One region of the Azospirillum terrae genome, then DNA from elsewhere that is predicted to be linked to it. Evidence: predicted binding sites of a transcription regulator. Region 1 holds the regulator's gene; the other holds the start of a gene.
What was found. Region 1 encodes LexA, which represses DNA repair genes until DNA is damaged. Its sites were predicted from a motif close to ATGTTCTANTTTGGTTC; they were not measured.

Region 1 (4,770 bases):
CCGTGGGCGCCAGGTGCTTCCTGGTCGGCGAATCGCTGATGCGACAAGACGACGTCACCGCCGCCACCCGAGCGCTTCTGGCGCGCGCCTGAGGGGATACGCCCATGTCCGGCTTCACACACTTCGATTCCGAAGGCCGCGCTGTGATGGTGGACGTCTCCGACAAGGCGGAGACGACGCGCACGGCCACCGCGCAAGGCTCCGTGCTCATGCAGCCGGAGACGCTGCGGCTCATCATGGAAGGCGGCGTCAAGAAGGGTGACGTGCTGAGCGTGGCGCGATTGGCCGGCATCATGGGCGCCAAGCGCACGCCGGACCTCATTCCGCTGTGCCACCCCCTGGCGCTGACCTCGGTGAAGGTGGATTTGACAGTAGAGCCGGCGCGCAACGCGGTGGACATCACCGCCACCTGCAAGCTGAAGGGCCAGACCGGCGTGGAGATGGAGGCGCTGACCGCCGTTTCGGTGGCGGCGCTGACCGTCTACGACATGTGCAAGGCGGTGGACCGCGGCATGACCATCACGGAGGTCCGCCTTGTCCACAAGGCCGGCGGCAAGAGCGGCGAGTGGGGGACCACGCCCACATGATTTCCGTCGCCGAGGCCCGTGCGCGCATCCTGGCATCCTGCCCGGCCCTACCGGCCGAGGTGGTGACGCTGACCGATGCGCTGGGCCGCGTGCTGGCCGAACCGGTGACGGCGCGCCTGACGCAGCCGCCCTTCGCCGCGGCCATGATGGACGGCTGGGCGCTGCGCGCCGCCGACGTGGCCGGCGCCTCGGCCAAGTCTCCCATCGCCCTGACCCGCATCGGTGAATCCGCCGCCGGGCACGGATTCGCCGGCACCATCGGCCGCGGCCAAGCGGTGCGCATCTTCACCGGCGCCCCCCTGCCCGACGGCGCCGACGCCGTGGTGATGCAGGAGGATTGCACCGCCGACTCCGCCACCGTCCACGTCCCCATCGCCGCCAAACCCGGCAAGTTCGTCCGCTCCGCCGGCCTGGACTTCCGCGCGGGAGAGGCCGTGCTGCCCGCCGGACGCCGGGTGACCAGCCGCGACGTGGCGCTCGCCGCCGCGGCCAACGTGCCCTGGCTGAAGGTGCATCGCCGGCCGCGTGTCGCCGTGCTCGCCACCGGCGACGAGGTGCGTTTGCCCGGCGAGCCGCTCGGCCCCGGCCAGATCGTCAGTTCCAACGCCTTCGGCCTGTGTGCGCTGGTGACCACGCAGGGCGGCATCGCCAGCAACCTGGGCGTCGCCGCCGACACCCCGGAGTCGCTGGCCGCCCTGGCCGCCGGGGCGGAGGGTGCCGACCTGCTGGTCACCGCCGGCGGTGCGTCCAAGGGCGACTACGATCACGTCCGCACCGTGCTCGGCGGCGGCGCGCTGGCGTTCGACGAGGTGGCCATGCGGCCCGGCAAGGCAGTGCTGTTCGGCCGGGCCGGCGGCGTGCGGTTGCTCGGCCTGCCCGGCAACCCGGTGTCAGCAGCGGTGTGCGCCATCCTGTTCCTGAAACCGGCGCTGGCGGCGCTCCAGGGCTTGACGCCGGATGGCAGGCGGCATTTCGCCCGGCTGGCATCGCCCCTGCCCGCCTGCGACGCGCGCGCCGACTTCGTGCGGGCGACGCTGGCCCATAACGACCAGGGCGAGGCGGTCGCCACGCCGTTCTCGCGCCAGGACAGCGCCATGACGTCGCGGCTCGCCCGCGCCGACGCGCTGGTCGTCCGCGAGCCGGGTTCCCCGCCGGCCGAGCCGGGCGACTGGGTGGAGATCCTGCCGCTTTGCGGCGGTTGCCTGGATCTCTAAAAAGTCGCCTCTCGGGCCTTGACGGCGGCGCAGAACCAAACTAGAACGTTTGGTGGACGTTTTGCTTTTGTTCCAGATCCAGCGCGGCGCTCGCCGGGAGGCACACATGCTCACTCGTAAGCAGCACGAACTGCTGCTCTTCATCAACGAGCGGCTGGGCCAGGGCGGCGTCTCGCCCTCGTTCGACGAGATGAAGGACGCGCTGAACCTTAAGTCCAAGTCGGGAATCCACCGCCTGATTACCGGCCTGGAGGAGCGCGGGTTCATCCGCCGCCTACCGCACCGCGCCCGCGCGCTGGAGGTGCTGAAGCTGCCCGAGGGGTTGGACGCCCGCGGCTCCGGCCGGCCGCCGCGCGCCAAGTTCCAGCCCAACGTCATCAAGGGCGATTTCTCCGCGGCGCTCCCCGGCCGCGAGGTGATGGCGGCGGCCGAGACCGTGCAACTTCCCCTTTATGGCCGCATCGCCGCGGGCACGCCCATCGAGGCGTTGCGCGACAACTCCAACTACGTGGACGTCCCGGCGACCATGCTGACGCCCGGTGACCACTACGCGCTTGAGGTGGCCGGCGACTCGATGGTCGAAGCCGGCATCCTCGACGGCGACACGGTGGTGATCCAGCGCTGCGACACCGCGGACAATGGCAGCATCGTCGTCGCCCTGGTGGACGACGGCGAGGTGACGCTGAAGCGCCTGCGCCGCAAGGGCAACACCATCGCGCTGGAGCCCGCCAACGCCGCCTACGAAACCCGTATCTTCGGCGCCGACCGTGTGCGCGTGCAAGGCAAGCTGGTCGGCCTGTTCCGCAAGTATTGAATCTCTGAACGCTAAGGTACGGTCCACGGACGCTGCCCGCGCCGCTCCCGCACGCTCTCCGCCCGGACGCCGCCGGAGGTGACATAGAGCGCGTGGGTACCGCCGCGCAGCAGCGCCCAGCGGTCGATGACCAACGGTGCCCGACAGTGGCGGGCCGGCTCAAGGTTGACCACCGCATCGGCGGATCCGCAGTCTTCCGCCTGCGCTTGGGAATTGGAAGACAGAGCCACCGTCCGGCCGTCCTTGCGGTAGACACAGCCCAGCGCGTCGCACGCCAGCCGGCCATCGGTGCTGCGGCCCCCCCTCGGCCAGGGCGCCGACGGCGTGTCCACCCCGTCGCGCTTCAGCCACGCGTTGGCGATGAAGCGCGCGGCGGTGGCGCTCGACAGGCTCAGGCGCCCATCTGCGGCGCGCACTGCCAGCAGCTTGCCGTCGCCGGCCACCAGCACGTCCGGCGGCACGGTGAACACCGGGGAAATCAGGCCGAGCAGCACCGGCACCAGCCCCCACAACCGCCAACGCCCGCTCCACAGCGCCAGCCACAACCCACCCAGGACGATGGCGACCAGACCCGCCAGCGGCATGGCCGGGACCAGCAGTGTGGCGCCCGGCAATCCGGCCGTCAGGTGCGCCGTCCAGATGACGACGGTGACGCCCCACCCCATGGCGACCAGCGCCGGCTCCTCCCATCCCATCGGCAGCAGAACATAGGCCAGCAGGCCCCAGGGCATCACCCAGAACGAGGTGACCGGCACCGCCAGCATGTTGGACAGCACGCCATACAGCGCCACCTGCTGGAAGTGGAACAGCGAGAACGGTGTGGTCGCCAGCGTGGCGACCACCGACGACAGCGCCACGCCGGTGAAGTACAGCAGCGTCTTCAATGGCCAGCCGGCGCCTTCCTGCCAACGGCGCAACGTCGGCGCCATCACTTCGAACGCCGAGATTAGCGCCAGCACGGCGCCGAACGACATCTGGAAGCTCGGGCCGAGCATGCCCTCGGGCTGGATCAGCAGAACGGTGAGCCCGGCGAACACGATGACCCGCAGGCTGACCGTGGTGCGGTCAACCAGGACGGCGGCCATCACCATGCCGCTCATCAGCACCGAGCGCAGCATCGGCGCCTGCGGCCCGACCACCAGCAGATAGCCGGCTGCAGCGAGGATGCCGCCGACCGCCGCGATCTTCTTGATCGGCCAGCGCAGCGCCAGCGGTTCGATCAGCGCCAACAGTCCGCGCAGCACGGCGAACACCAGTCCGGCGACCAGCGCCACATGCAGACCCGAAACCGACAGCAGATGCGACAGGCCGCTGGCCCGCATGTCGTCCATCACCGGCTTGGGAATGCCGGTTTGCTCGCCGTTCAGCAGCGCCGCGGTCATCGAGGCTTCCGGCTCCGGCAGCGCAGCCCGGCAGCGCTCGAAGATGCGCTCCCGCAGGCGCTCCACGCCGATCATCACCGCCCGCCACAGCGTCGGCGGCGGCCCCTCGACCGCGACCGCAGCGCTCAGCACGAATCCGGAGCCGCCGATGCCGTCAAAAAAGGCGTTGCGTTGGAAATCGAATCCGCCCGGCGCCGGTGGCGCCGGCGGTGGGGTGAGCATGGCGCGCAGACGCACGACGGTGCCGGCCTCGGGCAACGGCAGGCGCCCCGGCAGCCGCAGGCGCACCCGGCCGGGCGTTGCTTTAGGCGCCAGCCGTTCAATGCTCAATTCCCGCAACACCAGACGGGCGCCTTCCGGCAGGCGGTCGACGATCTCGACGCGGCCAGTCACCAGCACTGGGCCGATGGGCTTGCGCAGCATCGGGTCAGCCATGAAGGCGGTGCGCCCCTGGGCCGACGCGAATCCGACCGCGACGGCGAGAATCGCCAAGGCCACCGCGAGGCCCAAGGTCCAACGGCGGAGCGCCCACGCCAGCACCGCCGCCACCCCGGTCAGCGCCGCCCCCATCCAGCCGGGCGGCTCGGTCGGCAGCAAGAAATAGGCGGCGACACCGAATCCCAGCCCAACGGGGGTCCACAGGAACCAGCGGTCCCGCTCCTCGATCAGGCGGTCAGCCAGCCACGCCGCGGCGCGCCCGAACGGCCCTTGCACCGCTGGCGGAGCCGTGTCGACGGGTGATTCGTCGTCGAAAAGGCCGTCCGTCACCGCAC
Region 2 (4,770 bases), on a different contig from region 1:
GTGCGCGCAGACCGACGCCGGCATCGACGAGGCTGCGCGCCGTGACCGGCGACGTCCAGGTGCCGTAGGGAGCAGTGACGGGCATGGCGGACTCCGGCTTATTCCTTGGCCGGCTTGGTCGCCGGATCGCCGCCGGTTTCCCGTGCGGCGTCGCCGATCAGGCCGGTCTCGCGGTAGTAGCGCTCGGCGCCGGGATGCAGCGGCACGGCGATGGCGGCCACCGCGCGGGACGGGTCGATGCTGCGCCCCTTCGGGTGGCCTTCGGCCAACAGGCGGCGGGTGTTCTCGTGCCACAGCGCGCGGGTGACGCCGTAGACCGTCTCGTCGCTGGTCTCGGCACGCACCAGCAACTCGGCGCCGACGCTCAGCGTGGCGGTTGCCGGCACGCCGGGGTAGGTGTCGACGGCGATCACCGTCTCGGCGAAGAAGCGCTGCGTCTGGCGCAGCCGCCCGGCCACCGGCCCGTCGATGGGAACGAGGCGCACCGGCAGCCGCCCCGCCGCGTCGCTGACCGCCGACACCGGCGCGCCGCCGACGATGGAGAAGGCGTCCACCTCGCCGCGCGCCAGCTGGTCGGCGGCGGTGCCGGGCTTCAGGTAGCGGGGCTGAAGGTCCGTCTCGGACAGGCCATAGGCCTCCAGCACCACGCGCAGATCGACCAGCGTGCCGGAGCCCTCCTCGCCCACCGACACCACCTTGCCCTTGAGGTCGGGGATGGCGTGGATGTCGCTGTCGGCGCGCACAACGATGTGGATCGCTTCGCCGTACAGCGTGCCGATGGTGCGCAACTGCTCGAACGGCGGCTTGCCAGCGTAGGTGCCGGTGCCGGTGTAGGCCCAGTACGCCACGTCGGCCTGCGCCATGCCGGCCTCGACGGCGGCGGCGCGCAGCAGGTCGATGTTCTCCACCGAGCCGTTGGTCGCCTGCGCCACCGCGATCAGCCCCGGCACGCCGCAGCTGCCGCCTTTGTCGCAGGGCCGCGAGCCCGGCGGGTTGGAGATGGCGTTGGCGATCAGCCCGCCGATGGGGAAATAGGTACCGCCCGTCGTGCCGGTGGCGATGCGGAAATAGCGCAGCTCCTGCGCCGACAGGGTCCCGCCCCACGGCAGCAGCGCCAATCCCCCCAGGCCCGCCAGCATCTGCCGCCGCGACGGTGCGCGAGCGAACGAAGGAGGGAACGGGTATGCGGTTGCGCGCTGCACCGGCGGGGTCCTCGCGTAGGCAGTCGGAACGGTGGGTGCTCGTGCTGGGAGACGTGCCAAGAAGAATACCTGCAACCCGCCTTTTTCAAGGCGTGCTCGGCCTAAAGAACCCCTGCCAGGTCCAGAACACCGGCAAGTGCTACCGCACCGCCACACATCTGCACCGCGCGCGGCGACGCCGCCTGCCCCAGCACCGCCACCAGCCCGACCCCGGCCGAGGTCAGCAGCAGCACCGACGCCGCGAATCCCGCCCAGAACAGCGCCCGCCCTTCCTGGACATAGCCGTGGAACACCGCCGCCGCGGCCACCGTCAGGATCGCCACCACCAGCGGCACCCGCAGCCCCATGGCCACCAGCACCCCCAGCAGCACCAGCGAGGCGGCCAGCCCTTGCCCGGCGAACGGCAGTTGCACGCCGAAATGCGCCGCCGCCCCGGCGGCCAGCGCCGCGGTCAGCGCCGCGGCGGGCAGTTGCCACACCGCCGGCCCGCCGCTCTGCCCGGCCCACAGCCCGACCGCGAGCAGCCCGAGCAGGTGCGCCAGCACGCTCACCGGCCCGAGCAGGCCGCTGCCGAAGGCGCCGCCGCTCAACACCGTGCGCGCCTCGGCCGGCGCCGCGGCCAGCAGCATAGTTCCAACGGCCAGCGCCGCGATTCGCCCGCTCATCCCGTCCCCCGCCGGTGTCCCTGCCGCCGGTATAGCGGTGACAGGACCGTTGGGGAAGGGAGCGCGTAGCGCGACTGGGCCGTTGAGGCCCCGCGCGCGCATGCGCGCGAAGGCAAGGGCGCGGATGCGCCCGCCCGCCGTCTGAGGGCAAATAAAAATACTAGCGGCGCATCAGGTCGCGACGGTCCAGTTCGATCTGCTGGTTCATCATGTCGCGCTGGCGCATCGGGTCGGGTATCAGCGTGGTGGGGTCGTTGCGCATGCGATCCAGTTCGGAGCGCGCCTGATCCCGCTTGAAGTCGTCCACCGCCCGGTCGGTGGACGGGACGGGCTGCGGCGTCACCGGCACCCCGGTGTAGAGGTTGGACGGCGGCGGGCTGGAACTGCCGCGGCGCGGGCGCGGCGGCGGATTGTCCGGGCGTTGGGCGGGGGCCTGCGACTCGGCGCTCGTCGTGGACTGGGCGGCGCTGCCGCCGGGAACGTAGGTCTGGGTTCGGATGGCGGAGGGGATCGCCCCCCCGGCCAGCCCCGGCGTCTCGTCCCGAACCTCGGTGCCCACGCAGGCGGTGAGCCCGAGCACCAGGACGGCCGTGATCGCTGTGCTTTTCATACCCATCAATGTCGTCCGTCCGAGCCCTCGGGACAAGCACCCTCCAAGCGGAGCATCCACGGCGAAGCCGACGCTTCGGACTCCACAAAGCGCCACTTTTGATTCTATGATGTTCCCGTATTGTTCTTATCAGACATGGAGGACGGCATGGCGCGGCGCATTCTGTCGCTCTGGCTTCCGCGGCTTTCCACCGACGCCTGGACGCGGCGGCGGCCGGAGATGGCGGCACAGCCGCTCGCCGCGGTGGCGGCGGAGCGCGGGCGGTCGATGGTCGTCGCCGTCAATCACGCGGCCGAGCGCGCCGGCGTGCACCGCGGCGTCACCCTGGCCGACGCCCGCGCCGTGGAGCCGGGGCTGGTCGCCTTCGACGCCGACCCCGCGGGGGATGCGCGGCTGCTGGACGCCCTGGCCGACTGGGCGTTGCGCTGGACACCGTGGACGGCGACGGACGGCGACGGGCTGGTGCTGGACGTGACGGGCTGCGCGCACCTGTTCGGCGGCGAGTCGGGACTGCTGGCGGACGTGGTGGAGCGGCTGAAGCGCGCCGGCTTCGAGGCGCACGCCGCGCTGGCCGACACCCCCGCCGCGGCCTGGGCGGTGGCGCGGTATGCAGACTCGCCCCTCATCATCGCCCCCGCCCTCCAACGCCAAGCGCTCGATCCCCTCCCCATGGCCGCGCTCCGCCTGCCCCCGGAAACCGTCACCGCGCTGGCGGCGGTCGGGTTGCGGCGGGTGGGCGACCTGCACGGGGTGCCGCGCGCCACGCTGACCGCGCGCTTCGGCCCACAGCCGGCCCGGCGCCTCGACCAAGCCCTCGGCCGGCTGGACGAGCCGGTGTCCCCGCACCGCCCCGTCGCCCCGCACACCGCGCGCCTCGCCTTTGCCGAGCCCATCGCCACGCCGGACGACCTCGCCCGCGCCACGCGCGCCCTGCTGGACGCGCTGTGCGAAGGGCTGGAACACCGCCAGGAGGGTGCCCGCCGGCTGGAACTGACGGCGCACCGCATCGACCGCCGCCTTGAGGACGCGCCGCAAAGCCTCGTCGTCGGCACCGGCCGCCCGGTGCGCGACCCGGCGGCGCTGATGCGCCTGTTCGCCGAAAAGCTGGAACGCCTCGCCCCCGGCCCCGGCATCGAGGTGATGGTGCTGTCCGCCCCCGTGGCCGGGCCGTTGGGCGCGGTGCAGACCGGGCTGGACGGAGGGGGCGACGATTCGGACCTCGGCGATCTGGTGGACCGGCTGAGCAACCGGCTGGGGCCGCAGAGCGTGCTGCGCCTCGTCCCGCGCGCGAGTTGGCTGCCCGAGCGCGCGGTAGCCGGCTGCTCCCCCTTGGCAAGGCCGGCCAACCAGCCGCTGTGGCCGGCCGACCGGCCGCGCCCGGTGCGCCTGCTGGCCCCGCCCGAACTCATCGAGGCCATCGCCCCTGTGCCCGACGACCCGCCGCGGATGTTCCGCTGGCGCGGCATCGCCCACCGCGTCCGCCGCGCCGACGGCCCGGAGCGCATCGAAGCCGAGTGGTGGCGCCGTGACGGAGCCCCCCGCGACTACTACCGCGTCGAGGATTCCGATGGCCGCCGTTTCTGGCTGTTCCGCCAGGGGCTCTACCAGCCCGAAACGGCGCCGCGCTGGTTCCTGCACGGGTTCTTCGGGTGATGATTCCTTACGCGGAACTCCAGGTCACCAGCAGCTTCACCTTCCTGGAAGGCGCCTCGCACGCCGACGAGCTGGTGCTGACCGCGGCGGCGCTCGGCCTCGCGGCGCTGGCGGTCACCGACCGCAACACGCTGGCCGGCGTGGTGCGCGCCCACGTCGCCGCCCGAGACCACAAGATGCGCCTCGTCGTCGGCTGCCGGCTCGACCTGACCGATGCCGCCAGCCTGCTCGTCTTCCCCACCGACCGGGCGGCATACGGCCGCCTGTCGCGCCTGCTCACCATCGGCAAGCGGCGGGCGCCGAAGGGGGAGTGCTTCCTCGGCCGCGACGATTTTCTGGCGCACGCCGAGGGCATGCGCGCCGTCCTGCTGCCGCCGGACGGGCGCAACGATTCCGGCTTCATCGCGGAGCTGGCGCGCTGGCGTTCCGACCTGGGCCGCAGCCTGTACCTCGCCGCCAGCCACCGCTACCGCGGCGACGATGCCAAGCGGCTGGCGTGGCTGAAGGACATCGCCGCGAGCGCCCGCGTGCCGCTGCTGGCGACCAACGACGTGCTGTACCACAGCCCGGCGCGGCGTCCGCTGGCCGACGTGCTGACCTGCATCCGCAGCCACACAACCATCGACACGGCGGGCTGGCG

Region 2: the regulator LexA is predicted to act here: its motif matches at 2,587-2,603, upstream of ACSVDD_RS11125 (Y-family DNA polymerase).

What each region holds. Positions count from the first base shown of each region.
Region 1 is NZ_JBPXMR010000001.1:200,763-205,532, reverse strand. Features, by position in the region: gene trpC (indole-3-glycerol phosphate synthase TrpC) at 1-92, shown strand, start outside; gene moaC (cyclic pyranopterin monophosphate synthase MoaC) at 105-587, shown strand; gene ACSVDD_RS00920 (molybdopterin molybdotransferase MoeA) at 584-1,801, shown strand; gene lexA (transcriptional repressor LexA) at 1,908-2,615, shown strand; gene ACSVDD_RS00910 (ComEC/Rec2 family competence protein) at 2,627-4,765, opposite strand.
Region 2 is NZ_JBPXMR010000003.1:257,615-262,384, reverse strand. Features, by position in the region: gene ACSVDD_RS11145 (S9 family peptidase) at 1-85, opposite strand, end outside; gene ACSVDD_RS11140 (TAXI family TRAP transporter solute-binding subunit) at 99-1,139, opposite strand; gene ACSVDD_RS11135 (HupE/UreJ family protein) at 1,304-1,867, opposite strand; gene ACSVDD_RS11130 (hypothetical protein) at 2,028-2,477, opposite strand; gene ACSVDD_RS11125 (Y-family DNA polymerase) at 2,625-4,130, shown strand; gene ACSVDD_RS11120 (error-prone DNA polymerase) at 4,130-4,770, shown strand, end outside.